Regions from separate parts of the Streptomyces sp. NPDC002004 genome, predicted to be linked through region 2. Evidence: riboswitches for the same ligand, from Rfam matches in the RefSeq annotation. Region 2 holds a riboswitch; each other region holds the start of a gene.

Region 1 (9,136 bases), on a different contig from region 2:
ATGCGGTACGTCGGCTGCGAGGTGGAGACGGTGTGCCTGGGGCAGGCGGTCGGGGAGGCCGCGATCCTGCTGGCGGCGGGTGCGCCCGGCAAGCGCTCCGCACTGCCCGGAGCGCGCATCGTGCTGCGCCAGCCATCGGCGCCGGAGCCCCTGCAGGGCCGGCCGGACGACCTGGACATCCATGCGCGCGAGCTGCTGCGGGCGCGGGCACAGTTGGAGGAGATGCTGGTCCGGCACACCGGACGCGAGCCCGAACAGGTCGCCGCCGACATCGAGCGCGACACGGTCCTGGACGCCGCGCAGGCCGTCGCCCACGGACTGATCGACGCGGTGGTCCCGAGCCGCAAGACTCAGCGTCCCGCACACGGTGCGAGGTGACGCGCCGATGCTGCCGCCCGAACTGCCGCCGCTGCCCGCGCTGACCCGCGCCGAGGCCGAGCTGATCGACCGTTATCTGGAGGTCGTCGACCTGCTGGGCCGCATCAACCCCGCTCGCGCCGAGCGCACCTACGGCGGTCTGCGCGCCGCCCAGGCCCTGGTCGGCAAGGCCACGGCGCTCCGCGACGCGCTCACCCTGATGCACCAGCGCGGCGAGTCCGAGGTGCACGGTCCCACGCTGGTAAGGGCACTGCGCGTTCTCGACGGCGAGCGGCGCGCCGCCCGGGTCACGCTCCCGCCGGCCTGACTCCTCCGGCAGGGCGGACCGACCCGCGACGAACAGGGCCCGCGAGGGACCGGACTCCACGACGGGCCCGACGCACGCACGCACGACCGACCGGACCGAACCGGACCGAACTGAACCGGACCGAGGGCACCCCGGAATCGGACGAACTGAGTTGACGACCCGTTCGGAACCGACCCCGACACGTCCGGAAGCGATCCGAAACGCACCAGACGGGTTACCCCCCGATGGCGTAATCGGCCATCGACGCGATGGACGAACAGAGTTGCTCGATCCGCGTACAACTCACGTGGAATCTCACGCTCCGCCGCTGGTCCGGGGGTCATCGACACCCTCCGTGATGTTCGAAAGGTGTGGTGTCCACCCGAACAGACACATCGTGAGTAGCCTCACAAATGCCCGGCAGAACTCGGAATTCGCGCCTTTCGTGCGTGAAGATCCCTTCCGACGACAAGACCCCGCCACCGCGGCGGGGCGGTCCGGGCGGACGCCGAGTCCTGCCGCCGCCCGGATACCCGGTCGACAGATGTGGATCGGCAGGAGTGGAGGACCCAGCACGGCGGGCCGGCCGGAGCGATCCGATCGGTCCTTGGGGTGAAGCCGCGTCAGCGGCCGGGCATCTTCGCCTGCCCGAACCCGACAGGTCATCCTTCACAGGCGGCTGACGAAGGGTTGCGCATGACTGCGCTGAATCGCGTCCCGTCACTCCTGGGCCGGGCCGGCACCGCATCGGCTCTCACGCTGGCCGCCGTCGGCGGCACCATCGTGGTTCCGGGGGTCGCTGCCGACGCCGAGGCCGCCACGTTCGGAGCGAGGGCGCTCCAGGTGGCGGCGTCCAAGAGGGGCGCGCCGTACCAGTGGGGGGCCACCGGACCACGCCGCTTCGACTGCTCCGGACTGACGCTGTACTCGTTCAAGCGCGCGGGCAAGAAGCTCCCGCGCACGGCCGCGGCGCAGTACAACAGGACCCGCCATGTCCCGGCGTCCCAGCGCCAGCAGGGCGACCTGGTCTTCTTCCACTACGGCTCGAGCGTCTACCACGTGGGCATCTACGCCGGGAAGGGAAGGATCTGGCACTCCCCGAAGACCGGGGACGTGGTCAAGATGTCGAAGATCTGGACCAGGAACGTCTGGTACGGGCGGGTGCGGTGACCCTCGGGCGCCGGCGCATCCGCTGAAGCCGTGGCGCGGGTGGTGGCGACCCCTACGGGGGCCCCTGCCCGCGCCGGCGGTAGGAGACGGGCCGACCCGGGAACCCGTCTCCTCATGCCGGACGTCCGATTCGTGACGGCGCGACGGGAAACACCCCTCGAGCGCGCCGACCGCAACTTCTCCGAGCTTCTGCAGGAGCTCAGAGTCACCCAGACCGGGGTGCAGATCCTCTTCGCCTTTCTGCTGACCCTGGCTTTCACCCCTCGATTCCCCACGCTCGACGGCTTCGAGCGGGCCACCTACGTCACGACGCTGCTCCTGGCGATGCTGTCCGCCGCGCTCTTCACGGCGCCCGCAGCGCTCCATCGCTTCCTGTTCCAGCAGCACGCCAAACGGCAGATCGTGCGTGTCTCGTCGCAGTTGTCCCGGGTGGGCCTGGGCGCCCTCGCACTGGCGCTCACCGGCTCGGTGCTGCTCGTCGTGGACGTCGCGGCGGGGCGGACCGGAGGCGTCGCCGCCGGGTGCGGGACCCTGCTCGTGTGCGTCCTGCTCTGGGGCGTCCTGCCGCGGCTGGTGCGGCGCCGGAACATCGCGGTCCGGCCGGCGTCCCGTCCGACGGCACGCGTGCCCGCGCGCCGAGGGCGCCGCCGGTGACGCCTCGGGCCGCCCGGGCGACACGCGGCCTGAGCGACACGGCACCTGGACGGGGCAGAGGAGGCTCCGGGACCTGCCGGGGAGCCCGGGACCCGGCGAGCGCGCTCCGGGCCGAGGTCAGTTCTGGACGGGAACCGTCCAGGGAAGCGCGATCCACACCGTCTTGCCGCCCTCGGGCGTCGGACTGACGCTGAGTCTGCCGCCGTACTCGTTGGCCAGCCAGCGGATGATCACCATGCCGCGGCCGTTGTCCTGCTGCACCGCCGCGGGCAGCCGCTTGGGGAAGCGGGGGTGGCTGTCGGTGACGCCGATGCGCAGCTGCTCGTCGCGCTCCAGCGTCACGTCCACGGTGAACGTGGGCGACTGGCCGAAGGTGTGCTGGACGGCATTGGTGGCGAGTTCGGAGACGATGAGCCGGACCGTGTCGGCCACATCCGCGTCCCCGGGCAGTCCCCATTCCGTGAGGACATTGCTGACGTATTTCCGCGCCGCGGAGACCGAGGCGGGATCGCTCGGCAGAGTGACGGAGGCTTCTTGGTGGTCTGCCATGGCGACGTCGTCCCTTTCCCATCGGGGCCGGACTCCGACACGTGGCGGATGGTTCGATACGGCCCCGGACCGGTGCTGTCGCCAGACTGCCACTCGCGCGCCGATCAGGGAGCGCATCCCCTGAGAATGCATATATCTGTCGCTCGAAGCGGTGAACTCTGCGACGAGAGAGCGTATTTGACCCATACCGTGTGGCTTCCTCTACCGTCGGCGGGTGAGCCGCCGCGGTGTCGGCCGGAAGGAGACGGCCCATGCAGCACGGTCCCGCGGTGCGCCGCCGCAAGCTCGGCGCGGAACTGCGTGCGCTCCGCGACCGCTCGGGGCTCACGAGCGGTGAGGCCGCCCGGCGCGCGGGCTGGCACCAGTCGAAGGTGAGCCGGATCGAGACGGGCCGCAGCGGTGTGAAGCAGGCCGATGTGCGGCTGCTGCTCGACATGTACGGCGTGGAGGACATCCAACACCGGGAACTTCTGGTCGCGTTGGCGGGCTCCGACGACGACGGCGGGCGGCGTCACTGGTGGCACGCCTATCGCGGGCTGCTGCCACCGGCATACCAGGACTTCATCAGTCTGGAGGCACAGGCCTGCGGAATGCGCACGCTGGAGAACTCCGTGGTGCCGGGCCTGCTGCAGACCCCCGACTACGCCCGCGCGGTGACCCGGGCCTCGCTGGGCGGCCTGCCGGAGCGGCAGATCGAGGCGCTGGTCGACGTACGGCTGGCGCGTCAGGACGTGCTGCGCGGCGATCCGCCGCTGGAGTTCAGCGCGATCCTCGACGAGGCGGTGCTGCGCCGGCAGGTGGGCGGGCCCGGCGTGATGGCGGCGCAGCTGAGGCATTTGGCGAAAGTGGCGTGCCTGCCGCATATGCGGATCCAGGTATTGCCCTTCACGGCGGGCGCCCATATCGGCCAGACCGGCGCTTTCGTTATTTTCTCATTTCCGCACATTGCCGATCTGGACGTGGTTGTTCTCGACCACTTGATGAGTAGTCTCTACCTCGAACGGAAAGAAGACCTCAGGGCATACACCGAAGCCTTCAACTCTCTTCGGAATCACGCCCTTTCACCCACGGACTCATTGGACTTCATCGCCGGGATGGGTGACGGCGCATAGGGAGGCACCATGACCGCTCTGCCTCGGCACGTTCCGTCCAGCACATCGCTGGCCCCCGTCGGCTGGCGGCGCAGCAGCCGCAGCACGGGCATGAACAACTGTGTGGAGACGGCCGAGCTCGGCCCGGGCCCCGCGGCGGGCCTGCTCGCCGTCCGCGACTCCAAGAATCCCACGGGGCCCGCCGTGCTCTTCTCGGCCGCCGCCTGGGGGACCTTCCTCGACGGTCTGCGCTGATCCCCGGGGTCAGCGGGGCGCGGTACGCCCGATCACGCGCACGGCCTCGGCGATCTGCTCGTCGGTGAGGTCCGCCCGGGCGGTCAGCCGCAGCCGCGAGATCCCGTCCGGCACGGACGGCGGCCGGAAGCATCCCACGGCCACCCCGGCCGCGCGGCAGTCGGCCGCCCACTCCACGGCCTCCTCGGGCGAGGGCGCCCGCACCGAGACCACCGCCGCGTCAGGGCGCACCGCCTCCAGGCCCGACGCGGTCAGCCGCTCGTACAGCTCGGTCGCGACGGCCCGGGCGCGTGCGGCGCGTCCGGGGTCGCGGCGCAGCAGGCCGAGGGCGCCCAGCGCGGCGCCCGCGGCCGCCGGTGCCAGGCCGGTGTCGAAGATGAAGGTACGAGCCGCGTTGATCAGGTGGTCGATGACCGGGGCCGGTCCGAGGACGGCACCGCCCTGGCTGCCGAACGACTTCGACAGGGTGACCGTGGTGACCACGTCGCAGTCGCCCGCGAGACCGGCCGCGAACGGCGCGCCGCGGCCTCCGTCGCCGAGCACGCCCACGCCGTGTGCGTCGTCGACGACCAGCCCGGCGCCGGCCTCACGGCAGGCGGCGGCGAGCCCGCCGAGGGGGGCCGCGTCGCCGTCCACCGAGAAGACGGTGTCGGAGAGGACCACGGCGGGTCCTTCATGGGTGTCCAGCGCCTTGCGCACCGCCTCCACATCGGCGTGCGGCACGACCTGGGTCGTCCCGCGCGCGAGGCGGCAGCCGTCGATGAGCGAGGCGTGGTTCCCGGCGTCCGACACGATCAGCGAGCCGTGCGGGGCGAGCGCGGTGACGGCGGCGATGTTGGCCGCATAGCCGGAGGAGAACACCAGGGCGGCCTCGAAGCCGCAGAAGTCGGCGAGCTCCCTCTCGAGCTGGGCGTGCAGTCCGGTGGAGCCGGTGACCAGCCGGGATCCGGTGGCGCCGCCGCCCCAGCGGAAGGCGGCCTCGGCGGCCGCCTCGGTGACCTGGGGGTGGCGCGCGAGCCCGAGGTAGTCGTTGCTCGCCAGGTCGAGCAGTGTCGACTCCGCACAGCGCGGACGCAGGGTGCGCTCCAGACCGGCCCGGCGGCGCAGACGTGCCTGCTCGTCGATCCAGTCGAAGGGAGATCTCGCCATGGCCGCCTCCGGGGCGTACGAGGGGTTCGCTGTGCAGGAAGAGAGGATGCGCGGTGCGGCCGGGTTGTCCGGCGGCGGGCCCCGCCCGCAGGTACCGCCCCCGTTGTGGGCCGCGCCTCGTTTGTAGGCAGTGCACAGACTGTAGCTCCACGGCCAGCCGCCAAGAATGTGGCAATACCCACACTCCGAACGGTGGGAGTTGTGCGAACTCTCCTTGGCCTGAGTACGCTCCGTAGGCAAGGATCGGCGCCATGGATCTGCTGAACACGCTGGTGGACAAGGGGCTTCGGCGCGAGCTGCCGACCCGCGAGGAGGCGCTGGCCGTACTGGCCACCTCCGACGACGACGTGCTCGACGTGGTGGCGGCGGCCGGAAAGGTGCGGCGTCACTGGTTCGGCCGACGGGTGAAACTCAACTATCTGGTCAACCTGAAGTCGGGCCTGTGCCCGGAGGACTGCTCGTACTGCTCGCAGCGGCTCGGCTCCAAGGCGGAGATCCTCAAGTACACCTGGCTGAAGGCGGACGAGGCGTCCGAGGCGGCCGCCGCGGGTGTCGCGGGCGGCGCCAAGCGGGTCTGCCTGGTCGCGAGTGGCCGCGGTCCGACGGACCGCGACGTCGACCGGGTGTCGCAGACGATCCAGACGATCAAGGAGCAGAACGAGGGCGTCGAGGTGTGCGCCTGTCTCGGCCTGCTCTCGGACGGCCAGGCCGAGCGGCTGCGCGCGGCCGGCGCCGACGCGTACAACCACAATCTGAACACCTCGGAGAGCACGTACGGGGAGATCACCTCCACGCACACGTACGCCGACCGGGTGGACACGGTCCAGAAGGCGCACGCGGCGGGTCTGTCCGCCTGCTCCGGCCTGATCGCCGGCATGGGCGAGACCGACGAGGACCTGGTCGACGTGGTCTACTCGCTGCGCGAGCTGGACCCGGACTCGGTGCCGGTGAACTTCCTGATCCCGTTCGAGGGCACCCCGCTGGCGAAGGAGTGGAACCTCACCCCCCAGCGCTGTCTGCGCATTCTCGCCATGGTCCGCTTCGTCTGCCCGGACGTCGAGGTGCGGATCGCGGGCGGCCGTGAGGTGCACCTGCGCTCCATGCAGCCGCTGGCGCTGCACCTGGCCAACTCGATCTTCCTCGGCGACTACCTCACCAGCGAGGGCCAGGCCGGCAAGCAGGACCTGGACATGATCGCGGACGCCGGTTTCGAGGTCGAGGGCACGGACACGGTGACGCTCCCCGAGCACCGGGCGGCCGGCGGCTGCGGCTCGCAGCAGGGCTCGGCCTGCGGGTCCCACGGCACCGGGGGCTGCGGCTCGCACGAGGACGCGGCCTGTGGGTCCCACGAGGGCTCCGTGTGCGGCTCCGCACCGGCCACCGAGACGTCCGAGGCCCGTACGGACCTGGTCGCGGTACGCCGCCGGGGCGCCGGCACGGACCTCGCGCCCAATGCCTGAGCCGCTCACCCCGGACGTGCTGCTGGCCCTGGACCGGCAGCACGTCTGGCACCCCTACGGCCCGATGCCCGGCCGCCAGGAACCGCTCGTCGTCGAGTCGGCGGCCGGGGTGCGGCTGCGCCTCGCCGACGGCGGGCGTGAGCTCGTGGACGGCATGTCGTCGTGGTGGTCGGCCATCCACGGCTACAACCACCCGGTGCTCAACGACGCGGTACGGGCCCAGCTGGACCGGATGAGCCACGTCATGTTCGGCGGCCTCACCCACGAGCCGGCAGTGGGACTGGCGAAGCGCCTTGTCGACATGTCGCCCGAAGGCCTGGAGCACGTCTTCCTGGCCGACTCGGGATCGGTGTCCGTCGAGGTCGCGGTGAAGATGTGCCTCCAGTACTGGCGTTCGCTGGGCCGCCCCGGCAAGACCCGGCTGCTCACCTGGCGGGGCGGCTACCACGGCGACACCTGGCAGCCCATGGCGGTGTGCGATCCCCAGGGCGGCATGCACGAGCTGTGGTCCGGCGTGCTCCAGCGCCAGGTCTTCGCGGACCGGCCGCCGGTGGAGTACGAGGAGTCGTACGCCGCCCACCTGGACGACCTGATCGGCCGGCACGCGGACGAACTGGCCGCCGTGATCGTGGAGCCGGTGGTGCAGGGCGCGGGCGGCATGCGGTTCCACTCCCCCGCCTATCTGCGGGTCCTCCGCGAGGCCTGTGACGCGCACGACGTGCTGCTCGTGTTCGACGAGATCGCGACGGGTTTCGGCCGCACCGGCGCCCTGTTCGCCGCCGACCACGCCGGCGTCACCCCGGACGTGATGTGCGTGGGCAAGGCCCTGACCGGCGGCTACCTGACCATGGCGGCGACCCTGTGCACGCCGCGCGTGGCGGACGGGATCTCGCAGGGCGAGGTCCCTGTCCTGGCGCACGGCCCGACGTTCATGGGCAACCCTCTGGCGGCTGCCGTCGCCTGCGCGTCGATCGACCTGCTGCTCGGCCAGGACTGGCAGACGGAGGTCAAGCGCATCGAGACCGCCCTGCGGGAGGGGCTCGCGCCCGCGTCGGATCTCCCGGGAGTACGGGAGGTACGCGTCCTGGGCGCGATCGGCGTCGTCCAGCTCGACCACGAGGTGGACATGGCGGCGGCCACCCGGGCGGCGGTCTCCGAGGGCGTGTGGCTGCGGCCCTTCCGCGACCTCGTGTACACGATGCCGCCGTACATCACCGACGGCGAGGACCTCGCCCGGATCGGCCGTGCGGTGTGCGCGGCGGCGAAGGAGGGCTGACATGACCGTTCTGGTGGTCACCGGTACGGGGACCGAGGTGGGCAAGACCGTGACGACGGCGGCCGTCGCGGCGGCGGCGTGCGCGGCCGGAAGGTCGGTCGCGGTACTGAAGCCCGCGCAGACCGGGGTCGGCCCCGGCGAGCCGGGTGACGTGGACGAGGTGATCCGGCTCGCGGGCGGGGTCACGGTGGCCGAACTCGCCAGGTTCCCCGAGCCGTTGGCACCCGAGACGGCGGCGGCGCGCGCGGGGCTGCCACCCGTCGGACCGCGGGAGATCGCCGAGGCGGCGGAAAAGCTCGCCGCCGACCACGACCTCGTACTCATCGAGGGTGCGGGCGGACTCCTCGTGCGCTTCGACGCCGCCGGCTCCACCCTGGCCGACGTGGCCCGGGAGCTCGGGGCGCCGGTCCTGCTCGTGGCGTCCGCAGGGCTCGGCACGCTCAACACGACGGCGCTCACGGCGGAGGCGCTGCGCGCCCGGGGCATCGGGTTGACCGGTGTGGTCGTCGGCAGCTGGCCCCGTCTGCCCGACCTCGCCTCGCGCTGCAATCTCGCGGACCTGCCGGTGTCCGCGGGGGCGCCCCTCGTGGGAGCGGTACCGGAGGGGGCGGGTGCCCTCGATGCGGCCGCGTTCCGCACGGCGGCCCCGGGATGGCTGGCGCCCCGGCTGCACGGCACGTGGGACGCCGAGCGGTTCACGTCCCACGAGGGCCCGTGACGGCCGAAGCCCTCCGGACGCGGCACCGCAGCCCCCGTTCGTAACGGCCGCAGCCCCCGCAAACGGGGCTCCGGCGCTCTCCCGCGGCGCGTCCGCCCGCAGCGGCACGGTTCCGCGACCACCGCGCGCGGTCCTTCCCCCTGCTCCGGG
Region 2 (10,512 bases):
AGCCCCATCTCGTTCATCTGGTAGACGATGCGGCGCTGCACGGGCTTCATGCCGTCCCGGGCGTCCGGCAGGGCCCGGGAGTAGATCACCGAGTACGCGTACTCGAGGAAGGAGCCCTGCATCTCGTCGACGACGTCGATGTCGAGGATCTTCTCCTCGTACGAGTCGTCGGGCGGCGGGGTCTTCGTGCTGCGGCGGGCCATCGCTGCTGCGGCTCCTTCACCAACATGAACGGAACGGGGAACGGTTCTGACGCGACCATTGTGGACCGGCCCGCCGACAACGCGGACCGCGACCCGACCGTACCGGCTCGCCCACGGGTCCTCGCCGCGTGCTCCCCGGACTTCCCGCGTCGGCGGCGCCGGACGGGATGCCGCAGGGCCGCACGGGCGGTCGGGGCGTACCCCCGCTCGGCTCGGGCCGCCCGCCCTCGTCCCGTCCGGTGCACGCGCTTCCACCTGCGCCGATGCCCGTATCCCCGGCCGGCCACGTGCGCACCCGCACCCGGGCCGCCGGCCGAGCTGTGCGCGGACCCGCCCCGTGGCCCTCCCCGGAGCGCTGGGCGGCTCACCCGGACCGGCGTTCCCCGCCGCTCGCTCTCGGCGTACCCGGCCCGGGAACTTCGCCAGGTGTCAGCACGCTTGCATACAGTGGCAGGACAGGCAGGGAATTCCCCAGTTTCGCGATCGAAGGGACGTACATGCCCATGGGTCACACGGCCACAGCGCAGGCCGGCTCCGGCGGCCTGACAGCGACCGAGCACCGCCTGGCCAACGGCCTGCGCGTGGTGCTCTCCGAGGACCACCTGACCCCGGTCGCCGCGGTCTGCCTCTGGTACGACGTCGGCTCGCGCCACGAGGTCAAGGGCCGTACCGGCCTCGCCCACCTCTTCGAGCACCTGATGTTCCAGGGCTCGGGCCAGGTCAAGGGAAACGGCCACTTCGAGCTGGTGCAGGGCGCAGGCGGCTCGCTGAACGGCACCACCAGCTTCGAGCGCACCAACTACTTCGAGACCATGCCGACGCACCAGCTGGAGCTGGCGCTCTGGCTGGAGGCCGACCGGATGGGCTCGCTGCTCGCCGCGCTCGACCAGGAGTCGCTGGACAACCAGCGGGACGTCGTCAAGAACGAGCGGCGCCAGCGCTACGACAACGTCCCCTACGGCACCGCGTTCGAGAAGCTCACCGCCCTCTCGTACCCCGACGGCCACCCGTACCACCACACCCCCATCGGCTCCATGGCCGACCTGGACGCGGCCACCCTCGAGGACGCGCGGGACTTCTTCCGCACCTACTACGCGCCGAACAACGCCGTGCTGTCGGTGGTCGGCGACATCGACCCCGTGGAGACGCTCGCCTGGGTCGAGAAGTACTTCGGATCCATCCCGGCGCACCACGCCAAGCCCGCTCCGCGCTCCGGCTCGCTGCCCGAGACCATCGGCAGCGAGCTGCGCGAGGTCGTCGAGGAAGAGGTCCCCGCGCGTGCCCTGATGGCCGCCTACCGGCTGCCGGAGGACGGCACCCGCGCGTGCGACGCCGCCGACCTCGCGCTCACCGTGCTCGGCGGCGGCGAGTCGTCCCGTCTCTACAACCGCCTCGTGCGGCGCGACCGCACCGCCGTCGCGGCCGGATTCGGGCTGCTGCGCCTGGCCGGTGCCCCGTCGCTCGGCTGGCTGGACGTGAAGACCGCCGGCGACGTCGAGGTGCCGGTCATCGAGGCCGCCGTGGACGACGAGCTCGCCCGCTTCGCCGAGGAAGGCCCGACGCCCGAGGAAATGGAGCGTGCCCAGGCCCAGTTGGAGCGCGAGTGGCTGGACCGGCTGGGCACCGTCGCGGGCCGCGCCGACGAACTGTGCCGGTACGCGGTCCTGTTCGGTGACCCCCAGCTCGCGCTGACCGCGGTCAAGCGCGTCCTGGAGGTCACCGCCGACGAGGTCCGTGAGATCGCCAAGGCCCGCCTGCGCCCCGACAACCGCGCGGTGCTCGTCTACGAGCCCGTCGAGTCCGCCGACAGCACCGCCGCCCCCGAAGAGACCGCCGCGACCGCAGACGAGGAGGCGGCGAAGTGACCGACGCCGCGACGGACGTATCCATGGAGTTCCACCCCCAGCCGCAGCCGGGCGAGGCCAGGCCCTGGGCGTTCCCGGCGCCGCAGCGCGCCACGCTCGACAACGGCCTCACGGTGCTGCGCTGCCATCGTCCGGGCCAGCAGGTGGTCGCCGTCGAGGTGCTCCTCGACAGCCCCCTCGACGCCGAGCCCGAAGGGCTCGACGGCGTGGCCACGATCATGGCCCGGGCCCTTACCGAGGGCACCGACAAGCTCTCCGCAGAGGAGTTCGCAGCGGAGCTGGAGCGCTGCGGTGCCACCTTCGACACGCACGCCGACCACCCCGGTGTGCGGATCGCCCTCGAAGTGCCCGTCTCCCGGCTCCTCAAGGCGCTCGGACTGCTCGCGGACGCCCTGCGTGCGCCCGCGTTCGAGCAGAGCGAGATCGAGCGGCTGGTCAACAACCGGCTCGACGAGATCCCGCACGAGATGGCCAACCCGGCCCGGCGCGCCGCCAAGGAGCTGTCCAGGCAGCTGTTCCCGGCGTCCTCGCGCATGTCGCGCCCGCGCCAGGGCACCGAGGAGACCGTCGCGCCGATCGACGCGGCGGCCGTGCGTGCCTTCTACGAGCGGCACGTGCACCCCGCCACGGCGACCGCCGTCGTCGTCGGCGACCTCTCCGGCGTCGACCTGGACGCCGTCCTCGGCGAGACCCTGGGTACCTGGACGGGCGGTACGGCGCAGCCCCACCCGGTGCCCCCGGTGACCGCCGACGACACCGGACGCGTCGTCATCGTGGACCGCCCCGGGGCCGTGCAGACGCAGCTGCTCATCGGCCGGGTCGGGCCGGACCGGCACGACCGCGTGTGGCCGGCGCAGGTGCTCGGCACCTACTGCCTCGGCGGCACCCTCACCTCGCGGCTGGACCGCGTGCTGCGTGAGGAGAAGGGATACACCTACGGCGTACGGGCGTTCACCCAGGTGCTGCGCTCCGCGCCCTCCTCTCCCTCGGGAGGGGCGACGGGCGCCGCGATGCTCGCCATCTCCGGTTCCGTGGACACCGCGTCGACGGGACCGGCCCTGGCGGACCTCTGGCAGGTGCTGCGCACGCTCGCGGAGGGCGGTCTGACGGACGCCGAGCGCGATGTCGCCGTGCAGAACCTCGTGGGGGTCGCGCCGCTCAAGTACGAGACGGCGGCGGCCGTCGCCGGCACCCTCGCCGACCAGGTCGAACAGCATCTGCCGGACGACCACCAGGCGGAGATGTACCGCCGCCTCGCCGCCACGGGCACCGTGGAGGCCACGGCCGCGGTCGTGAACGCCTTCCCGATGGACCGTCTGGTGACCGTCCTCGTGGGTGACGCGGCACAGATCGAGGAGCCCGTGAAGGCCCTCGGGATCGGTGAAGTCACCGTGGTGACGGGCTAGTCGAGCGGACGGGGCTCCTGACGGCCGACTGGTCCAGGAGCCTCGGACGGGTGGTGCAGGTGGCCCCGGCGGCATACGTGTCGCCGGGGCCCATGTGTCATGCGGTTTGTCCGAATTGATGGGGAGGCTGCCCGTCTGCCCTGTGGCATGCACTACAAAACCGGTGTTCCGTTTGTCGATTGAAAGACGCCCCCCGTAGCGTCAACGCGACTGTCCGCCACGCAGTACGCCGCGCCCGCGGCACCGGGCAGTCATCGCCGAGTCCCCGTACGGCGCGAGCCAGGGGAGCCGGGGACCCATGAAGTCCCTGGGGTGAATCGGGCTCCCTCCCGAGGGGGGCCCGTAGGAGACCTTCCTGCTCCGAACCCGTCAGCTAACCCGGTAGGCGAGAGGGAAGGAAAGGACCCGCCTCTTTCATGGCGTTCACCCGTGCTACCGGGAAGCATCGTCGTCCGAGCCGTCTGGCACGTACGAGCACACAGGTCGCAGGCGTCGCGGCCCTCACCACCACCGGGGTCGTCGCCGGGCTGGCCGCTCCCGCATTCGCTGCGGACCCCGTGCCCACGCTCGACGACACCGGGCTGAACCGGGCCATCACGATCAGCGACACGCTGCCGGAGCAGATCGACGCGCAGGCCGCCGCCCAGAAGCAGGCCGCCCACGAGGCCGCCGCGCAGCGGAAGGCGGAGGCGGAGGCCAAGCGCAAGGCCGAGGCCGCCGCGAAGAAGGCGCGTGCGGAGAAGGAGCGGGCCGCGCGCGAGGCCGAGCGCAGGCGCCTCAACCGGTTCGTCCTGCCGGTCACGGGCTCGTACATATCGACCGGCTACCAGGCCAGCAGCTCCCTGTGGTCCTCGGGGCACCACACCGGCGTCGACTTCCACGCCGCGTCCGGCACCCCCGTGCACTCCGTGGGCGCGGGCACCGTCGTCACCACCGGCTGGGGCGGCGCGTACGGCAATCAAGTAGTGATCAAGATGCACGACGGCACGTACACCATGTACGGGCACCTGTCGTCGATCGGTGTCTCCGTCGGACAGTCCGTCACGCCGGGGCAGCAGATCGCCCTCTCCGGAGCCACCGGCAACGTCACCGGGCCGCACCTCCACTTCGAGGCCCGCACGAGCCCCGAGTACGGCTCCGACATGGACCCCGTCGCCTATCTGCGCGCACACGGCCTGCACGTCTGACCCGGGCCCCGGTCCTGCGCCCCGGGAATCCCGCAGAACGCCCGAAAGCCCCGGCTCCCCGAGCCGGGGCTTTCGCGTTCCGGTTTCGCGCCGCGTTCCCGCCCCTCCCTGGCCAAAAAATATCCATGGAATCCGGCCCGCCGTCGGAAATTCGCGCTCCCTGCAATAGAGTCGCTGAACGAGCGTCAATCGACCGCGTTTCGCGGGGGTTAAGGCGGAGGTCCGGTCATGCGTATTCCCGCGCAGTCGGTATGCACGGCGATCAGGGACGACATCGTCGCCGGTGTCCACGGGCGCGGAACGCGGCTCACCGAGGAAGTGCTCGCGCGGCGGTACGGGGTCTCCAGGGTGCCCGTGCGCGAAGCGCTGCGCACCCTGGAGGCGGAGGGCTTCGTGGTCACCCGCCGCCACGCGGGCGCGTGCGTCGCCGAGCCCACCGAGGAGGAGGCCGCCGACGTCCTGGAGGTCCGCATGCTGCTGGAGCCCCTGGGTGCGGCGCGTGCCGCGCAGCGGCGCACGGACGGGCACCTCAAAGTGCTCCGCGGCCTGGTCAGGCTGGGTCAGGAGCGCGCCAGGCGCGGGCACAGCGAGGATCTGCGGTCACTCGACGGCTGGTTCCACGAGACACTCGCGCAGGCCTCGGGCAGCCCGGGTCTGACCGCCCTGCTCACCCAGCTGCGGCACAAGATCGCCTGGATGTACTCCGTCGATCCGCCGGCGAGCCCGGCGGAGTCCTGGGCCGAGCACGGGGCGATCCTCGACGCGGTGGCGCGCGGGGACGCGGAGCGGGCACGCGCCCTCACCGCGCTGCACGCCGAACGGGCGTCGTCCGCGCACCGGCTGCGATTCGGCCCGAACGCCGTCGCGGGCCGCGTGAGGAGTTCGCAACATGCCGTAAACACGGCAGGCCTGCGTCTTTAACAGAGGGGCCGTATACAAGAGGTATTCGAAGTGGGCGGAATTCTGCTGCCCATTTTCCGGGCCGCATTTTCCGGCGCCGTCCATTACCAGCCACACTTTGTCGGGGCGTGCTTCTTTCCCGAGCTCGCACTTCGTTCCCGTCCCATTGCCGGCCGCTCGCACGGCGCCGCACTCGACCGCGGGCACCGGCTCGTGCGAGGGCGCAAAACCGCGGAGCCGCGCGTGCCCCCGAAAGGACGGGGGTCGCGCGGCTCCGCCGTGATCTGTGGGGCCGTCAGACGGTCTCGGGGAGCTCCTCGAGCCCCTCGGCGACCAGCTTGGCCAGACGGTCCAGGGCCGCCTCGGCGCCCTCGGCGTCGGAGGCCAGGACGATCTCCTCGCCGCCCTCGGCGCCCAGGCTGAGCACCGCGAGCATGGAGGCGGCGTTGACCGGGTTGCCGTCGGCCTTGGCGATCGTCACGGGGACACCCGCGGCGGTGGCGGCACGGACGAAGATGGAGGCGGGGCGGGCGTGGAGACCCTCGGCCCAGCCGACGTTGACGCGGCGCTCAGCCATGTGATGCTGCCCTTCAGGTTTCACAGGGTTGTCTAGACCAGTGTGGCATACCGTCGTGGGTGATCGATGGGTCCGGTGCGATGGCCGGTTGTGCCCGTACCCTAACTCCATGCAGACCCCGTCGGACCGGCATGAATACCCTGCTCACTGGGAGGCCGACGTGGTGCTGCGCGACGGCGGCACCGCCCGGATCAGGCCGATCACCACCCAGGACGCCGACCGCCTGGTCAGCTTCTACGAACAGGTCTCGGACGAGTCGAAGTACTACCGCTTCTTCGCGCCGTACCCGCGGCTGTCCGCCAAGGACGTGCGCCGCTTCACCCACCACGACTACGTGGACCGGGTGGGGCTCGCGGCCACCATCGGCGGCGAGTTCATCGGGACGGTCCGCTACGACCGCATCGACGCCCGCGGTCTGCCGGCCAGCGCGCCCGCCGACGAGGCCGAGGTCGCCTTCCTGGTGCAGGACGCCCACCAGGGCCGCGGCGTGGCCTCCGCGCTCCTCGAGCACATCGCGGCCGTCGCCCGGGAGCGCGGCATCCGCCGCTTCGCGGCCGAGGTGCTGCCCGCCAACACCCGGATGATCAAGGTGTTCACGGACGCCGGCTACGAGCAGAAGCGCAGCTTCGAGGACGGCGTCGTACGCCTGGAATTCGGTCTCGAACCGACCGAGGCCTCGCTCGCGGTGCAGCGTGCGCGCGAGCAGCGCGCCGAGGCGCACTCGGTGGCGCGGCTGCTGCGGCCCGGCTCGGTCGCCGTGATCGGCGTGGGCCGCGCTCCGGGCGGGGTCGGCCGCAGTGTCCTCGCCAACCTCGCAGGAGCGGGCTTCACGGGCCGCCTGTACGCCGTCAACAAGGCGTTCGCGCCGGAGCAGACCGAGCTGGACGGGGTGCCCGTACGGCGCTCCGTGCGCGAGATCGCCGAGCCCGTCGACCTCGCGGTCGTGGCCGTGCCCGCCGAGCGGGTGCCCGACGTGGTCGCCGAGTGCGGTGAGCACGGCGTCCAGGGGGTCGTCGTGCTGTCCGCGGGATATGCCGAGAGCGGCGCAGAGGGACGCGAACGGCAGCGTGCCCTCGTCCGCCAGGTCCGCTCGTACGGCATGCGCCTCGTCGGCCCGAACGCCTTCGGGGTCGTGAACACGTCCCCGGAGGTGCTGCTCAACGCATCCCTCGCGCCCGAACTGCCGCGGCCCGGCCGGATAGGCCTCTTCACGCAGTCCGGCGCGATCGGGATCGCCCTGCTGTCCCGGCTGCACCGGCGCGGCGGGGGAGTGACCGGTGTCGCCGGTGTCTCCACGTTCGTGTCGGCCGGCAACCGTGCGGACGTCTCCGGCAACGACGTCGTCCAGTACTGGTACGACGACCCGGACACCGACGTCGTGCTGATGTACCTCGAATCGATCGGCAACCCACGCAAGTTCACCAGGCTCGCGCGGCGCACCGCGGCCGCCAAGCCGCTCGTCGTCGTGCAGGGCGCACGGCACAGCGGCGTCGCGCCGCTCGGGCACGCCGTGCCCGCGACGCGGCTGCCGCACGCGACGGTGTCCGCGCTGCTCCGGCAGGCCGGGGTGATCAGGGTCGACACCATCACCGAGCTCGTCGACGCGGGCCTGCTGCTGGCCGGGCAGCCGCTGCCGGCGGGCCCCAGAGTGGCGATCCTCGGGAACTCCGAGTCGCTCGGGCTGCTGACGTACGACGCGTGCCTCTCCGAGGGACTGCGGCCGCTGCGGCCACGGGACCTGACGACCGCGGCGACCCCGGAGGACTTCTACGCGGCGCTGACGGAAGCCCTGGAGGACGAGGCGTGCGACGCCGTCGTCGTCACGGCGATCCCCGCGGTGGGCGAGGGCGGAGCCGATGACGTGGCGCTCGCCGAGGCCCTGCGCGCGGCGGCTGCACAGCATCCGGCGAAGCCGGTGCTCGTGGTGCACGTCGAGCTGGGCGGGCTGGCGGAGGCGCTGTCGGCGGCGACGACGACCGGGCCGAGGTTCCGTTTCCCGGCGCCGGGCACGGAAGGCCGCACTCGTGCCTCCCACGGTGACGTGAGTCCCCTTGGCATGGAGGCGCCCCCGGAGGAGCGACGCCCCGTGGCCGGTACGGAGACCGGGGAGGCGCCCGGGACGGCACCGGACTCCCGGGCCTCGCAGGAGTGGGCCGGGGCGACACCCGGTTCCGGGGCACCGGGTGAGCGGCCCGGAGCGGCGCAGGGCCCCGCGCAGCCGCCCACGCCGGACTCGACGCGTGCGCCGGAGGCGCCCCGGACGATGCCGGCCACCGCCCGCATCCCCGCCTACCCGGCCGCCGAGCGGGCTGTGCGGGCGCTGGCCGAGGCCGTGCAGTACGCGCAGTGGCGGCGCGACGACGCCGAACCCGGCAAGGTGCCCGAGTTCGACGACGTCGACGAGGCGGGGGCCGCCGGGCTCATCGCAAGGCTGCTCGACGCCGGGGACAACGACCCCCGTGGGGCCACGCTCGCCGAGGAGGACGCGAACGCGCTGCTCGCCCGGTACGGCGTGCCCGTGACGCCCACGCTGGCCGCGTCCGGCCCCGACGAGGCGGCGCAGGCGGCGCGCAGGCTGGGGTACCCCGTCGCCCTCAAGACCACCGCACCGCACCTGCGTCACCGCGCGGACCTCGGCGGGGTCCGGCTCGATCTCGCCGACGAGGAGCAACTGCGGCGGGCCTACGCCGAGTTGACCGAGAGTCTCGGCAAGCCCGAGGAGCTGCGGCCGGTCGTGCAGACGATGGCGCCGCGCGGGGTCGACACGGTGGTGCGGGCCGTGATCGACCCGACGGCCGGGGCGGTGCTGTCCTTCGGGCTGGCCGGGGCCGCGTCCGAACTGCTCGGCGACACCGCGCACCGGCTGATCCCGGTCACCGACCGGGACGCCAGGTCCGTGATCCGGTCCATCCGCACCGCGCCGATCCTCTTCGGCTGGCGCGGCGCCGCCCCCGCCGACACGGCCGCCCTGGAGGAGCTGCTGCTCCGGGTGTCGCTCCTGGTGCACGACCACCCCGAGGTCGTGGACGTCGGCCTGGAGCCCGTGGTGGTCGCCCAGCACGGGGTGTCCGTGCTCGGAGCCACCGTGCGTCTCGCGCCGCCGCCCGCCCGCGACGACCTCGGACCACGCACCCTGCCCACGTACTGAACGGCCGGGCGTCCCGTCGCGCCGGGGCGCCGGCGCCCCCGTGTGCGGCCTGTCCCGCACTCGGACGGCGCCCGCCCACGGCCCGCTCCGGACACCGGCCGCCCCGGACACACCCGGCTCCTGGACCCCGGCCGCCTCCGCATCCACCCGGCCCTGGGAAGGGCCGCCCAGGCACCGGCGTCCCCGCGTGCGGTCCGCCCGGGGCACCGGCGAACCCCCGGTACAGGTGTCCCGAGCGCCGCCGGACCCCGCACACGGCCGGGCCCCGCGGAGCGGCCGGCTCCCGCACACCGGCCGCCCGCTCCCGGTCGGGCGCCATGCCTCCGGGCGGGACCTGAGGCCGCTCATCGGGCCGTAGGATGGACGGCATGGCCAAGACCAGTACGACGACCCAGGGGCTGCGCACGGCGATCGAGCGCAGCGGCTACTACCCGGCTCTCGTGGCCGAGGCGGTGGAGGCCGCGGTAGGCACCGAGGCCATCGCGTCGTACCTGGTCCATCAGGAGACCACCTTCGACGCCAACGAGGTGCGCCGCCATGTGACGGTGCTCGTCCTCACCGGCACCCGCTTCATCGTGAGCCATACCGATGAGCAGGCGGCCGACAACACCTCCCCGACGCCGTACGCGACCACGTCCACGGAGTCCGTGAAGCTCGACCGGATCTCGTCCGTGGTCGTCAGCCGCGTGGTGTCGAACCCGGAGGCGTACAAGCCGGGCACCCTGCCGCGCGAGGTCGTCCTCACCATCGGCTGGGGGGCCGTCTCCCGCATCGACCTGGAGCCCGCCGCGTGCGGCGACCCGAACTGCGAGGCGGACCACGGCTACACGGGCAACGCGACAGCGGACGACCTCAGCCTGCGGGTCAGCGAGGCCGGTGACGGCCCGGACGCGGTGCGACAGACCCTCGCCTTCGCCCAGGCGCTCTCCGAGGCGACCGCGGACACCGGCCGCTGATGTCCTACCCCTCTCCCGCCGCCGTCCCCCACCCGGAGCCCCTCGCCGTAGGCTCGGCGCCCCTGCCCGAGTACGGCTCCGGCTCGCTCGCCGACCTGCTGCCGACGCTCGCCGCGGGCATGGGCGTGCCCGGCACGACCGCCGCGATCGGTGAACTCGCACCCACCGACCGGGCCTGCGTCTTCCTCGTGGACGGCCTCGGCTGGGAGCAGCTGAGGGCGCACCCGGACGAGGCCCCGTTCATGACCTCGCTGCTGGGAAGCTCGCGCG
Region 3 (10,512 bases), on a different contig from region 2:
CGAGCACGCGCCCGTGCACCGGACCCGGCTGCCCAGCGGAGTCGAGGCATGGCTGGTCACCCGGTACGCGGACGCCCGGCAGGCCCTGGCCGACCAGCGGCTCAGCAAGAACCCGGTGCACCACGACGAACCCGCGCACGCGAAGGGCAAGACGGGCATTCCGGGTGAACGCAAGGCCGAGCTGATGACGCATCTGCTCAACATCGACCCGCCGGACCACACCCGGCTGCGCCGCCTCGTGTCGAAGGCCTTCACGCCCGGCCGCGTCGCCGAGTTCGCCCCGCGTGTGCAGGAGCTGACCGACCGGCTCATCGACACGTTCGCCGAGCGGGGCGAGGCCGACCTCATCCACGAGTTCGCCTTCCCCCTTCCCATCTACGCCATCTGCGACATGCTGGGCGTCCCCCGCGAGGACCAGGACGACTTCCGTGACTGGGCGGGCATGATGATCCGGCACGGGGGAGGGCCCCGTGGCGGCGTCGCCCGGTCGGTCAAGAAGATGCGCGGCTACCTCGCCGAGCTCATCCACCGCAAGCGCACCGCCCCCGGCGACGACCTCATCTCGGGCCTCATCCGCGCCTCCGACCACGGCGAGCACCTGACCGAGAACGAGGCCGCGGCGATGGCCTTCATCCTCCTGTTCGCCGGCTTCGAGACCACGGTCAATCTGATCGGAAACGGGACGTACGCCCTGCTGCGCAACCCGGAGCAGCGCGCGCTGCTCCAGGCGTCCCTCGCCGCCGGTGAGACCGGTCTGCTCGCGACCGCCCTGGAGGAACTGCTGCGCTACGACGGGCCCGTCGAGCTCGCCACCTGGCGGTTCGCCACCGAGCCGCTCGCCATCGGCGGGCAGCGCATCGCGGCCGGCGACCCCGTGCTCGTCGTCCTCGCCGCCGCCGACCGTGACCCGGAGCGGTTCGGCGAGCCCGACACGCTCGACCTCGCCCGGCGCGACAACCAGCACCTCGGATACGGGCACGGCATCCACTACTGCCTCGGCGCGCCGCTGGCCCGGCTGGAGGGCCGGACCGCGCTCGCGACACTGCTGCGCCGGCTCCCGGATCTGCGTCTCGCCGCCGAACCGGACGACTTGAGATGGCGGGGCGGGCTCATCATGCGGGGGCTGCGCACGCTTCCGGTGGAGTTCACGCCGGAACCGGCCCGTTCGGTTCCCGACGGGGCCTGAGCTGTTGCATCCGCGGCTCCGGTGCGGTCGCCGGGCCCACGCGGCGCGGCGTCGGAGCCCTGCGTTCCGGACACTTCGGACCTCATGGAACTGACGCAGCGTCATAACTGTGATCTTCGCGTGATCTGCGCTGCATCGACTTGTGACACACGTTCGACTCCCGCTAGGTTCACCCCGACTCGGTGACCCACGGTCGCCGCTGTCGCCACAGCTCTCACGCGAAAGGCAACCGCATGCTCTCCGGGAACGGCCGCCATCGTCGCCCCCGTCAGGCTCCCGCTCTGGTCGTCGCGGCCGGAGTGACCGGCTCCGCCATCGCGATCCCGTTGCTCGGGGCCACCGGCGCACACGCCGCCGAGGTCACCACCTGGGACCGGCTCGCGGACTGTGAGAGCGGCGGCTCCTGGAGCGCGGACGACGGCAACGGCTACTACGGCGGACTCCAGTTCTCGCAGGAGATGTGGGAGCAGTACGGCGGTCTGGACTACGCGTCGCGCGCGGACCAGGCCAGCCGCTCGCAGCAGATAGCGGTCGCCGAGAAGGTCCTCGCCGATGTGGGTCCTAGCGCCTGGACCACCTGCGCGCCGCTCGTGGGGCTCACCCAGGGCGGAGCGGCGGCCAAGGTCGACACCGGTGTGCCGGACGGTGACCCGTCGGCGTCCGCGGACGAGGACGGCGGGGACCTGACGGAACCGCTGGGCATGTCGCCGGACGCGTCCGGTTCGTCCGACAGGACTGACAAGTCCTCCAGTGCGGGTAAGTCATCCGACTCCTCCGACTCATCCGATTCTTCTGAGTCGTCCAAGACATCCGACTCGTCGGATTCATCCAGCACGGGTACCGACGGTGCGGGAGAGAAGAGTCACGACGCCACCACGAAGTCGGACAAGTCCGGCGTCGACGAGGGCACTTCGAAGGACACGTCGGACGACCCGGGCGCCGGGTCCGGCCGGCACCGCGGCGATGCGGCCCAGGAGGACCCGGCCGGCACCCGCGCCGACGACTCCGCCGGCCGGCACGCCTCGCGCGGCGACGCCTCCCGTGGCGCCGACGGCGGCGCGTACACCGTGCGCGAGGGCGACAGCCTCTGGACCATCGCCGACGCCCATGACGTCGAGGGGGGTTGGAGCGCGCTGTACGCCGACAACAAGAAGACCGTCGGCTCCGATCCGGACCTCATCATCCCCGGTCAGAGCCTCGACCTCGGTCTGGGGGGCGACAAGGGCGACAAGGGTGCCGATGGCGACGCAACCCAGGACGAGACGTCGGACAAGTAGAGAACGGCGCCCGAATCGGACGGCGATTAGCGGCACTTCACGTTGAATGTCCGGTTTGGAAAAACTGAGAGATGGGTCTCAAGGGCCCTGATCCTCTTTGAAATTCGCCGGTTTACCTGCCTACGGTCGTGACCGCTCGCCGCAGCGGGCACCCAGGGCCGTCACGCCGAATCCTGCCGACGGCCGTGCGGGAACAGTCGTCGCGTCAAGCGCCGTAGGCAGGAGCGGGGGACCCAAGGTAGGTGCCGGGCCCGGGAGTTGAAAGACGATCCGGGAACGGCTTGGGGTGAAGTCGTGCGCATGGACGCACGGCCGGGCACTCACACGGCCCGAACCCGACAGCTCACCTCGTAGGCGTCGGTGAGGGGATCACTTCATGCTGCTTTCCGGCAAGGGCAAGCACCGCCGTCCGTCCAAGGCCACCCGCGTCGCCGCTCTCGTCGGCGTCACCGGCGTCGCCGTCGCCGCCCCGCTGGTGGCGGCCGGCTCGGCCTCCGCCGCCACCACCTCCGAGTGGGACGCGGTCGCGCAGTGCGAGTCCGGTGGCAACTGGGCCATCAACACCGGCAACGGCTACTACGGCGGTCTGCAGTTCTCCGCCTCCACCTGGTCCGCGTACGGCGGCAGCGCCTACGCGTCGACCGCCGACAAGGCCAGCAAGGAGCAGCAGATAGCCGTCGGCGAGAAGGTCCTCGCCGCCCAGGGCAAGGGTGCCTGGCCGAACTGCGGCACGGGCCTGTCCGGCGCCTCCCCGCAGCAGTCCGCCCCGGCTCCGGCCCCGAAGCCGAGTGCCCCGCACACCGACTCCCAGGCCGCCTCCCGCTCCCAGCAGCGCACCGCGCCGGTCCAGAAGACCGTGACCACCCCGACCGGCAAGAAGGTCAAGAAGGGTGACGGCGAGTACAAGGTGGTCAAGGGCGACACCCTCAGCTCGATCGCCGCGAAGAAGCACGTCGAGGGCGGCTGGCAGAAGCTGTTCCGTCTGAACAAGGACATCGTCGACGACGCCGACGTCATCTTCCCGGGCCAGCAGCTGCACCTCGGCTGATCCCAGGCCCCCCAGACCGCCTCGCCCCGGTGCGTGTTCCCCCGTACGCACCGGGGCGGGGCTCTTTTTGTTCCGTTCGAAAACAATTTGCTCCGGGTTTTTGTCCACGGGGCGGTCCGTCGGCTGGCCGATGCCCCGGAGCCGGTTAGGCTCATGTCGCGAGGCCCCTCCAGGCCCGCACCCCTTCGCGGGTCGAGCGGCCCGCGTACACGCGTCACATCCCAGAAGGAGATGCTCGTGCCGTCCATCGACGTCGTCGTAGCCCGGGAAATCCTCGACTCCCGAGGCAACCCCACGGTCGAGGTCGAGGTCGGCCTCGACGACGGCAGCACGGGTCGTGCCGCCGTTCCCTCCGGTGCGTCCACCGGTGCGTTCGAGGCCCTCGAGCTCCGTGACGGAGACGCCAACCGCTACGGCGGCAAGGGCGTCGAGAAGGCCGTCCTCGCCGTCATCGAGCAGATCGGCCCGGAGCTCGTCGGCTACGACGCCACCGAGCAGCGCCTGATCGACCAGGCGATGTTCGACCTCGACGCCACCCCGGACAAGTCCTCGCTCGGCGCCAACGCCATCCTCGGCGTCTCCCTGGCCGTCGCCCACGCCGCGTCCGAGGCCAGCGACCTCCCCCTGTTCCGCTACCTCGGCGGCCCGAACGCGCACCTGCTGCCCGTTCCGATGATGAACATCCTGAACGGCGGCTCGCACGCCGACTCCAACGTGGACATCCAGGAGTTCATGATCGCCCCGATCGGTGCGGAGTCCTTCTCCGAGGCCCTGCGCTGGGGCACGGAGGTCTACCACAAGCTCAAGGCCGTGCTGAAGCAGCGCGGGCTGTCCACCGGCCTCGGCGACGAGGGCGGCTTCGCCCCGAACCTGGGCTCCAACCGCGAGGCCCTCGACCTGATCATCGAGGCCATCAAGGAGGCCGGCTACACCCCCGGCGAGCAGATCGCCCTGGCGCTCGACGTCGCCGCGTCCGAGTTCTACAAGGACGGCGCGTACCTCTTCGAGGGCAAGGAGCGCTCCGCCGCCGAGATGACGGAGTACTACGCGGAGCTCGTCGCCGCCTACCCGCTCGTCTCCATCGAGGACCCGCTGTTCGAGGACGACTGGGCCGGCTGGAAGACCATCACCGACAAGCTCGGCGACAAGGTCCAGCTGGTCGGTGACGACCTGTTCGTCACCAACCCGGAGCGCCTGGCCCGCGGCATCGAGGAGGGCACCGCCAACGCCCTGCTCGTGAAGGTGAACCAGATCGGTTCGCTGACCGAGACCCTGGACGCCGTCGAGCTGGCCCAGCGCAACGGCTTCAAGTGCATGATGTCGCACCGCTCCGGCGAGACCGAGGACGTCACCATCGCCGACCTGGCCGTCGCGACCAACTGCGGCCAGATCAAGACCGGCGCCCCGGCCCGCTCCGAGCGCGTCGCCAAGTACAACCAGCTGCTGCGCATCGAGGAGATCCTCGACGACGCCGCGGTGTACGCCGGCCGCAGCGCCTTCCCGCGCTTCCGGAACCAGTAGGCACAGCCGGGGCTCCCGTGCCCGGCACGGGTGACAGCCCCGTCGTACGTACGTCCTCGCGCCCGGTCCCGTACCGTGTGCGGGGACGTACGCGCGTACGCCCCGATGGGCGCGTACCGGGACCGCATACAAGGGGAGGCGGGACACATGGCCGGGTCGTGCATTCCCGGGGGACGCCCCCCGGACCCCCGGCCGGAAGGGCGGGACGACGTGCCCGGCGCGCTCCGGCGAGGTGAGGTCCGGTGAGCGGCCGGGACCGGTTCTCCACCGCCACCCGGCTGCGACTGCTCGGTGAGCAGACCGCGGCCCGCGTCTACCGCTCCCAGACCAAACGGCAGGCCCGCCGCTCCCGGCTCACCGGCCGGGCCGCGATCCTCGTGCTGGTGTTCTGCTCGATGGTCGTCGCGATCGCCTATCCGATGCGCGAGTACGTCTCCCAGCGCGCCGAGATCGCCGATCTGCGCCGCCAGCAGGAGCGGGAGCGGCAGCGGGTCGAGGAACTGCGCGACGAGAAGGCCCGATGGCAGGACGATTCGTACGCGAGGCAGCGCATAAGGGACCGCCTGCACTACGTGATGCCGGGCGAGACCGGGTACACGGTGGTCGACCCCGAGGCGGCCCACCGCACCCGCACCACCCAGGGCGCGGCCGACCGGCCCTGGTACTCCAACGTCTGGGACGGCGTCGACAAGGCCGACCGCGCGGACCAGTGAACCCCATACGAACAAGAAAGACGCACTTCACGGCATGGAAACGCCCCCGCCCAGCACTCCGCGCACCGAGCCGACCGAGGCCGACGTCGAGGCCTTCCAACAGCAGCTCGGGCGGCCGCCGCGCGGGCTGCGCGCGATCGCACACCGGTGCCCGTGCGGGCAGCCCGACGTCGTCGAGACCGCCCCGCGGCTGCCGGACGGCACCCCCTTCCCGACGCTCTACTACCTGACGTGTCCGCGGGCCTCGTCCGCGATCGGCACGCTCGAGGCGGAGGGCGTCATGAAGGAGATGACGGAACGGCTCGCCACCGATCCCGAGCTCGCCGCCGCGTACCGCGCGGCGCACGAGGACTACGTCCGGCGCCGCGACGAGATCGAGGAGCTCAAGGGCTTCCCCAGCGCGGGGGGCATGCCCGACCGCGTGAAGTGCCTCCATGTGCTCGTGGCGCACTCCCTGGCCGCGGGTCCCGGCGTGAACCCCCTGGGCGACGAGGCCATCGCCCTGCTGCCCGAGTGGTGGGCCAAGGGCCCGTGCGTGACCCCGTGCGCCGAGTAGCCGGCCGCCCCCGCCCCTGAGCACCCAGCAAGGAGCCCCACCCATGACCCGCGTAGCCGCCGTCGACTGCGGCACCAATTCCATCCGTCTGCTCGTCGCCGACGTCGACGCCGCGACCGGTGAACTCGTCGAGCTCGACCGTCGTATGACGATCGTGCGGCTCGGCCAGGGCGTCGACAGGACGGGGCGGCTCGCCCCCGAGGCGCTGGAACGGACCTTCGCCGCGTGCCGCGAGTACGCGGCCGTGATCAAGGAGCACGGCGCGGAGCGGGTCCGCTTCGTGGCCACCTCGGCGTCGCGGGACGCCGAGAACCGGGACGAGTTCGTGGCGGGGGTGCTCGGCATCCTGGGTGTCGAGCCCGAGGTGGTCACCGGCGACCAGGAGGCCGAGTTCTCCTTCACCGGTGCCACGCGCGAACTGGCCGGGCGGGCCGACCTGGCGAGGCCCTACCTCGTCGTGGACATCGGCGGCGGCTCGACCGAGTTCGTCGTGGGCGACACCCGGGTGAACGCCGCGCGCTCCGTCGACATCGGCTGCGTACGGATGACCGAGCGGCACCTCGTGCACGACGGCGCGGTCACCGACCCGCCCACGCCCGATCAGATCCGCGCCGTCCGCGCGGACATCGAGGCCGCCCTCGACCTCGCCGAGGAGACGGTCCCGCTGCGCGAGGCGCACACGCTGGTCGGGCTCGCGGGCTCCGTCACCACGGTCGCCGCGATCGCGCTCGGCCTGGACGACTACGACAGCGACAGGATCCACCACGCCCGTGTCTCCCACGAGCGGGTCGCGGAGATCACCGGGGAGATGCTGCACTCCACGCACGAGCAGCGTGCGGCGTACCGGGTCATGCACCCGGGGCGGGTCGACGTGATCGGCGCGGGCGCGCTGATCCTTCTGTCGATCATGGAGCGGATCGGGGCCCGTGAGGTCGTCGTCAGCGAGCACGACATCCTCGACGGCATCGCGTTCAGCCTGGTCGAGGGTGACGGACGATAGGCGGCCCGCAGGGTCCCGACGACCCGGCCGAGGGGACCGGAAAAGCCCCTCGGCTGAGCGGGGCGCGCGGCGGATGAGCGCGCCGAAGTGCCTCGTGAGCGCGTCGCAGGAGGCCCCGTCGGAAAACTTCGTGAAGTTCTTCACAAGGATTTCGGCTCGGGAGGGCGAGGTTTTGCACCGTCAGGGCCCGCCGAAGCCTTCGATTGCTTCGCGGCACGGGGCGTTGAGGGGTTCCCCGTATGTTACGCGCGTGTGAAATCGACGAGTGGTCCAGCGGCCGGATGGGGCCGGAGAGGCTGTTCAAGCGGGGTCGGCAACGTTTCCGATTGCACCGTGGTTCCCCCCGGGGCCCATGACCTCCGTCACGTGGGCCGCGCAGTGTAGCAGAGGGACCCTGCATGCTTGTGAAGGGGCTCACGAGCGACCCCCTCCGGGCGGGTGGATACTCGATGGCATGAGCACCACGGAGCGTCCCAGGATCCTCGTAGTAGGCGGTGGGTACGTAGGCCTGTACGCAGCTCGGCGCATCCTCAAGAAGATGCGCTACGGCGAGGCGACCGTCACGGTCGTCGACCCGCGGTCGTACATGACCTATCAGCCCTTCCTCCCCGAAGCCGCCGCCGGCAGCATCTCCCCGCGGCATGTCGTCGTCCCGCTGCGACGCGTGCTGCCCAAGGCGGAGGTCCTCACCGGTCGGGTCACCACCATCGACCAGGACCGCAAGGTCGCCACGATCGCGCCGCTCGTCGGCGCGGCCTACGAGCTGCCTTTCGACTACCTGGTGGTCGCCCTCGGCGCCGTCTCGCGCACCTTCCCGATCCCCGGCCTCGCCGAGCAGGGCATCGGCATGAAGGGCATCGAGGAGTCCATCGGTCTGCGCAACCACGTCCTCGAGCAGCTCGACAAGGCCGACTCGACCACGGACGAGGAAGTGCGCCGCAAGGCCCTCACCTTCGTCTTCGTCGGCGGTGGCTTCGCCGGTGCGGAGACCATCGGTGAGGTCGAGGACATGGCCCGCGACGCGGCGAAGTACTACAGCAGCGTGTCCCGCGAGGACATGCGCTTCATCCTCGTCGACGCCGCGGACAAGATCCTCCCCGAGGTCGGCCCCAAGCTCGGCCAGTACGGCAAGGAGCACCTGGAGAGCCGCGGGGTCGAGATCTACCTCAGCACCTCCATGGACTCCTGCGTCGACGGCCACGTCGTGCTGAAGAACGGCCTCGAGGTCGACTCCAACACGATCGTGTGGACCGCCGGTGTGAAGCCGAACCCGGTGCTCGCCCGCTACGGTCTGCCGCTCGGCCCGCGCGGCCACGTGGACACCCAGACGACGCTCCAGGTGCAGGGCACCGACTACATCTGGGCCGCCGGCGACAACGCCCAGGTCCCGGACCTCGTCGGCCGCAAGGCCGGCAACCCGAACGCCTGGTGCCCCCCGAACGCCCAGCACGCACTGCGTCAGGCCCGGGTCCTCGGCGACAACGTGATCTCCGGTATGCGGGGCTTCCCGCAGAAGGAGTACAGCCACGCCAACAAGGGTGCGGTCGCCGGTCTCGGCCTGCACAAGGGCGTCGCGATGATCGTCATGGGCAAGGTGAAGATCAAGCTCAAGGGCCGTCTCGCCTGGTACATGCACCGTGGCTACCACGGCATGGCGATGCCGACCTTCAACCGGAAGATCCGCGTGTTCGCCGACTGGACGCTCGGCATGTTCCTCAAGCGCGAGGTCGTCTCGCTCGGCGCGATGGAGACTCCGCGCGAGGAGTTCTACGAGGCCGCCAAGCCGGCGCCGGCCCCGGCCGCCGCCAAGACCGAGGAGAAGGCCAAGGCCTCCTGACCTCCGGTCAGTTCGTGTGACCCCGAAGGGGGCGCCCGCCATCCGTGGTGCGGGCGCCCCCTTCGGCGTACCACCTCCCGCCGCGGCGCACGCAGATGTGCGGATCCGGGAAGAGATGTCCCGACACGGATGAGGATCGGCCCCCGCGGTGTTTACGTGGAGTCGGACCGTTTCCGGGATCTTTCCCCGAGTTCGCGACCCTCGTGAGCGCCGGGGAACCCCAATCACGGAGGTGTGCGCCATGCAGGATGCCGCACTGCGGCTGAGAACCATTGCCGAGCAGCTGTTGGGGGCGCCGCTCCCGGTGCGGCTGCGTGCCTGGGACGGTTCGGAATCCGGCCCGCCCGTCGTCCGTCGGGCTCCGGGCGAGGCCCCCGGCACAGCCCCCGCCGCCACGGACGTGCCCGTGCTCGTCGTACGTCACCGGCGGGCCCTGCGCCGCATGCTCTGGAAGCCGGGCGAACTGGGCCTCGTCCGGGCCTGGGTGGCCGGTGAACTGGACGTCGAGGGCGACCTGTACCAGGCGCTGGATCTGCTCGCCGGACTGGTCTGGGAGCGTGGCGAGGGTGGCGGGGGCGGCGTCCTGGCCGCACTGCGCGACCCATCCGTGCGCGAGGCCGCACGGGACCTCGTCAGGCTCGCGGGCCCCTTCCCGCCGCCGGCCCCGCCCCGCGAGGAGGCCCGCAGACACCGCAGGCTGCACCTGCACACCAGGGGCAGCGACAAGCAGGCCATCAGCCACCACTACGACGTCGGCAACGACTTCTACGAGCTCGTGCTCGGCCCGTCGATGGTCTACTCGTGCGCCTACTGGGACGCGCCCGACGGGAGCCTGGAGGACGCCCAGCGCGACAAGCTGGAACTGATCTGCCGCAAGCTCGACCTGAAGCCCGGTCAGCGGCTGCTCGACGTCGGCTGCGGCTGGGGCGCCATGGCCGTCCACGCGGCCCGTGAGCACGGTGTACACGTCGTCGGCATCACCCTCTCCGGCGAGCAGGCCGCGTACGCCCGCAAGCGCGCCGCGGACGAGGGGCTGACCGACCGGGTCGAGATCCGGGTCCAGGACTACCGGGACGTCTCCGACGGGCCGTACGACGCGATCTCCTCGATCGGCATGGCCGAGCACGTCGGCTCGGCACAGTACCTGGAGTACGCACGCGCCCTGTACGCCCTCCTCAAGACCGGCGGGCGGCTGCTCAACCACCAGATCGGCCGGCGCCCGCAGACCGACGAGGAGGCGTACGAGGTCGACGAGTTCATCGACGCGTACGTCTTCCCGGACGGTGAGCTCGCCCCCGTCGGCACCACCGTCGGCCTGCTGGAGCAGGCCGGGTTCGAGGTGCGCGACCTGGAGTCGATCCGCGAGCACTACGC

The links. Region 2 has a riboswitch for cyclic di-AMP ahead of ACWCP6_RS22530 (M23 family metallopeptidase). Riboswitches for the same ligand answer to the same signal wherever they lie in the genome.
Region 1: another riboswitch for cyclic di-AMP. It lies ahead of ACWCP6_RS20845 (C40 family peptidase); the one in region 2 lies ahead of ACWCP6_RS22530 (M23 family metallopeptidase).
Region 3: another riboswitch for cyclic di-AMP. It lies ahead of ACWCP6_RS23455 (transglycosylase family protein); the one in region 2 lies ahead of ACWCP6_RS22530 (M23 family metallopeptidase).

The regions. Positions count from the first base shown of each region.
Region 1 covers NZ_JBSFDP010000013.1:59,881-69,016, reverse strand. Annotated here, with positions in the region: gene ACWCP6_RS20855 (ATP-dependent Clp protease proteolytic subunit) at 1-378, shown strand, start outside; gene ACWCP6_RS20850 (hypothetical protein) at 386-685, shown strand; cyclic di-AMP (ydaO/yuaA leader) riboswitch at 1,193-1,357, shown strand; gene ACWCP6_RS20845 (C40 family peptidase) at 1,361-1,834, shown strand; gene ACWCP6_RS20840 (DUF6328 family protein) at 1,949-2,488, shown strand; gene ACWCP6_RS20835 (ATP-binding protein) at 2,606-3,037, opposite strand; gene ACWCP6_RS20830 (helix-turn-helix domain-containing protein) at 3,289-4,149, shown strand; gene ACWCP6_RS20825 (DUF397 domain-containing protein) at 4,159-4,383, shown strand; gene ACWCP6_RS20820 (8-amino-7-oxononanoate synthase) at 4,393-5,532, opposite strand; gene bioB (biotin synthase BioB) at 5,784-6,992, shown strand; gene ACWCP6_RS20810 (adenosylmethionine--8-amino-7-oxononanoate transaminase) at 6,985-8,268, shown strand; gene bioD (dethiobiotin synthase) at 8,270-8,986, shown strand.
Region 2 covers NZ_JBSFDP010000015.1:71,681-82,192, reverse strand. Annotated here, with positions in the region: gene ACWCP6_RS22545 (DNA gyrase/topoisomerase IV subunit A) at 1-203, opposite strand, end outside; gene ACWCP6_RS22540 (M16 family metallopeptidase) at 701-2,068, shown strand; gene ACWCP6_RS22535 (M16 family metallopeptidase) at 2,092-3,474, shown strand; cyclic di-AMP (ydaO/yuaA leader) riboswitch at 3,720-3,877, shown strand; gene ACWCP6_RS22530 (M23 family metallopeptidase) at 3,891-4,661, shown strand; gene ACWCP6_RS22525 (GntR family transcriptional regulator) at 4,890-5,582, shown strand; gene ACWCP6_RS22520 (HPr family phosphocarrier protein) at 5,857-6,138, opposite strand; gene ACWCP6_RS22515 (GNAT family N-acetyltransferase) at 6,248-9,286, shown strand; gene ACWCP6_RS22510 (DUF5998 family protein) at 9,646-10,242, shown strand; gene ACWCP6_RS22505 (alkaline phosphatase family protein) at 10,242-10,512, shown strand, end outside.
Region 3 covers NZ_JBSFDP010000016.1:122,298-132,809, reverse strand. Annotated here, with positions in the region: gene ACWCP6_RS23465 (cytochrome P450 family protein) at 1-1,186, shown strand, start outside; gene ACWCP6_RS23460 (transglycosylase family protein) at 1,420-2,463, shown strand; cyclic di-AMP (ydaO/yuaA leader) riboswitch at 2,664-2,835, shown strand; gene ACWCP6_RS23455 (transglycosylase family protein) at 2,840-3,511, shown strand; gene eno (phosphopyruvate hydratase) at 3,749-5,032, shown strand; gene ACWCP6_RS23445 (FtsB family cell division protein) at 5,275-5,745, shown strand; gene ACWCP6_RS23440 (DUF501 domain-containing protein) at 5,780-6,301, shown strand; gene ACWCP6_RS23435 (Ppx/GppA phosphatase family protein) at 6,345-7,301, shown strand; gene ACWCP6_RS23430 (NAD(P)/FAD-dependent oxidoreductase) at 7,756-9,138, shown strand; gene ACWCP6_RS23425 (class I SAM-dependent methyltransferase) at 9,380-10,512, shown strand, end outside.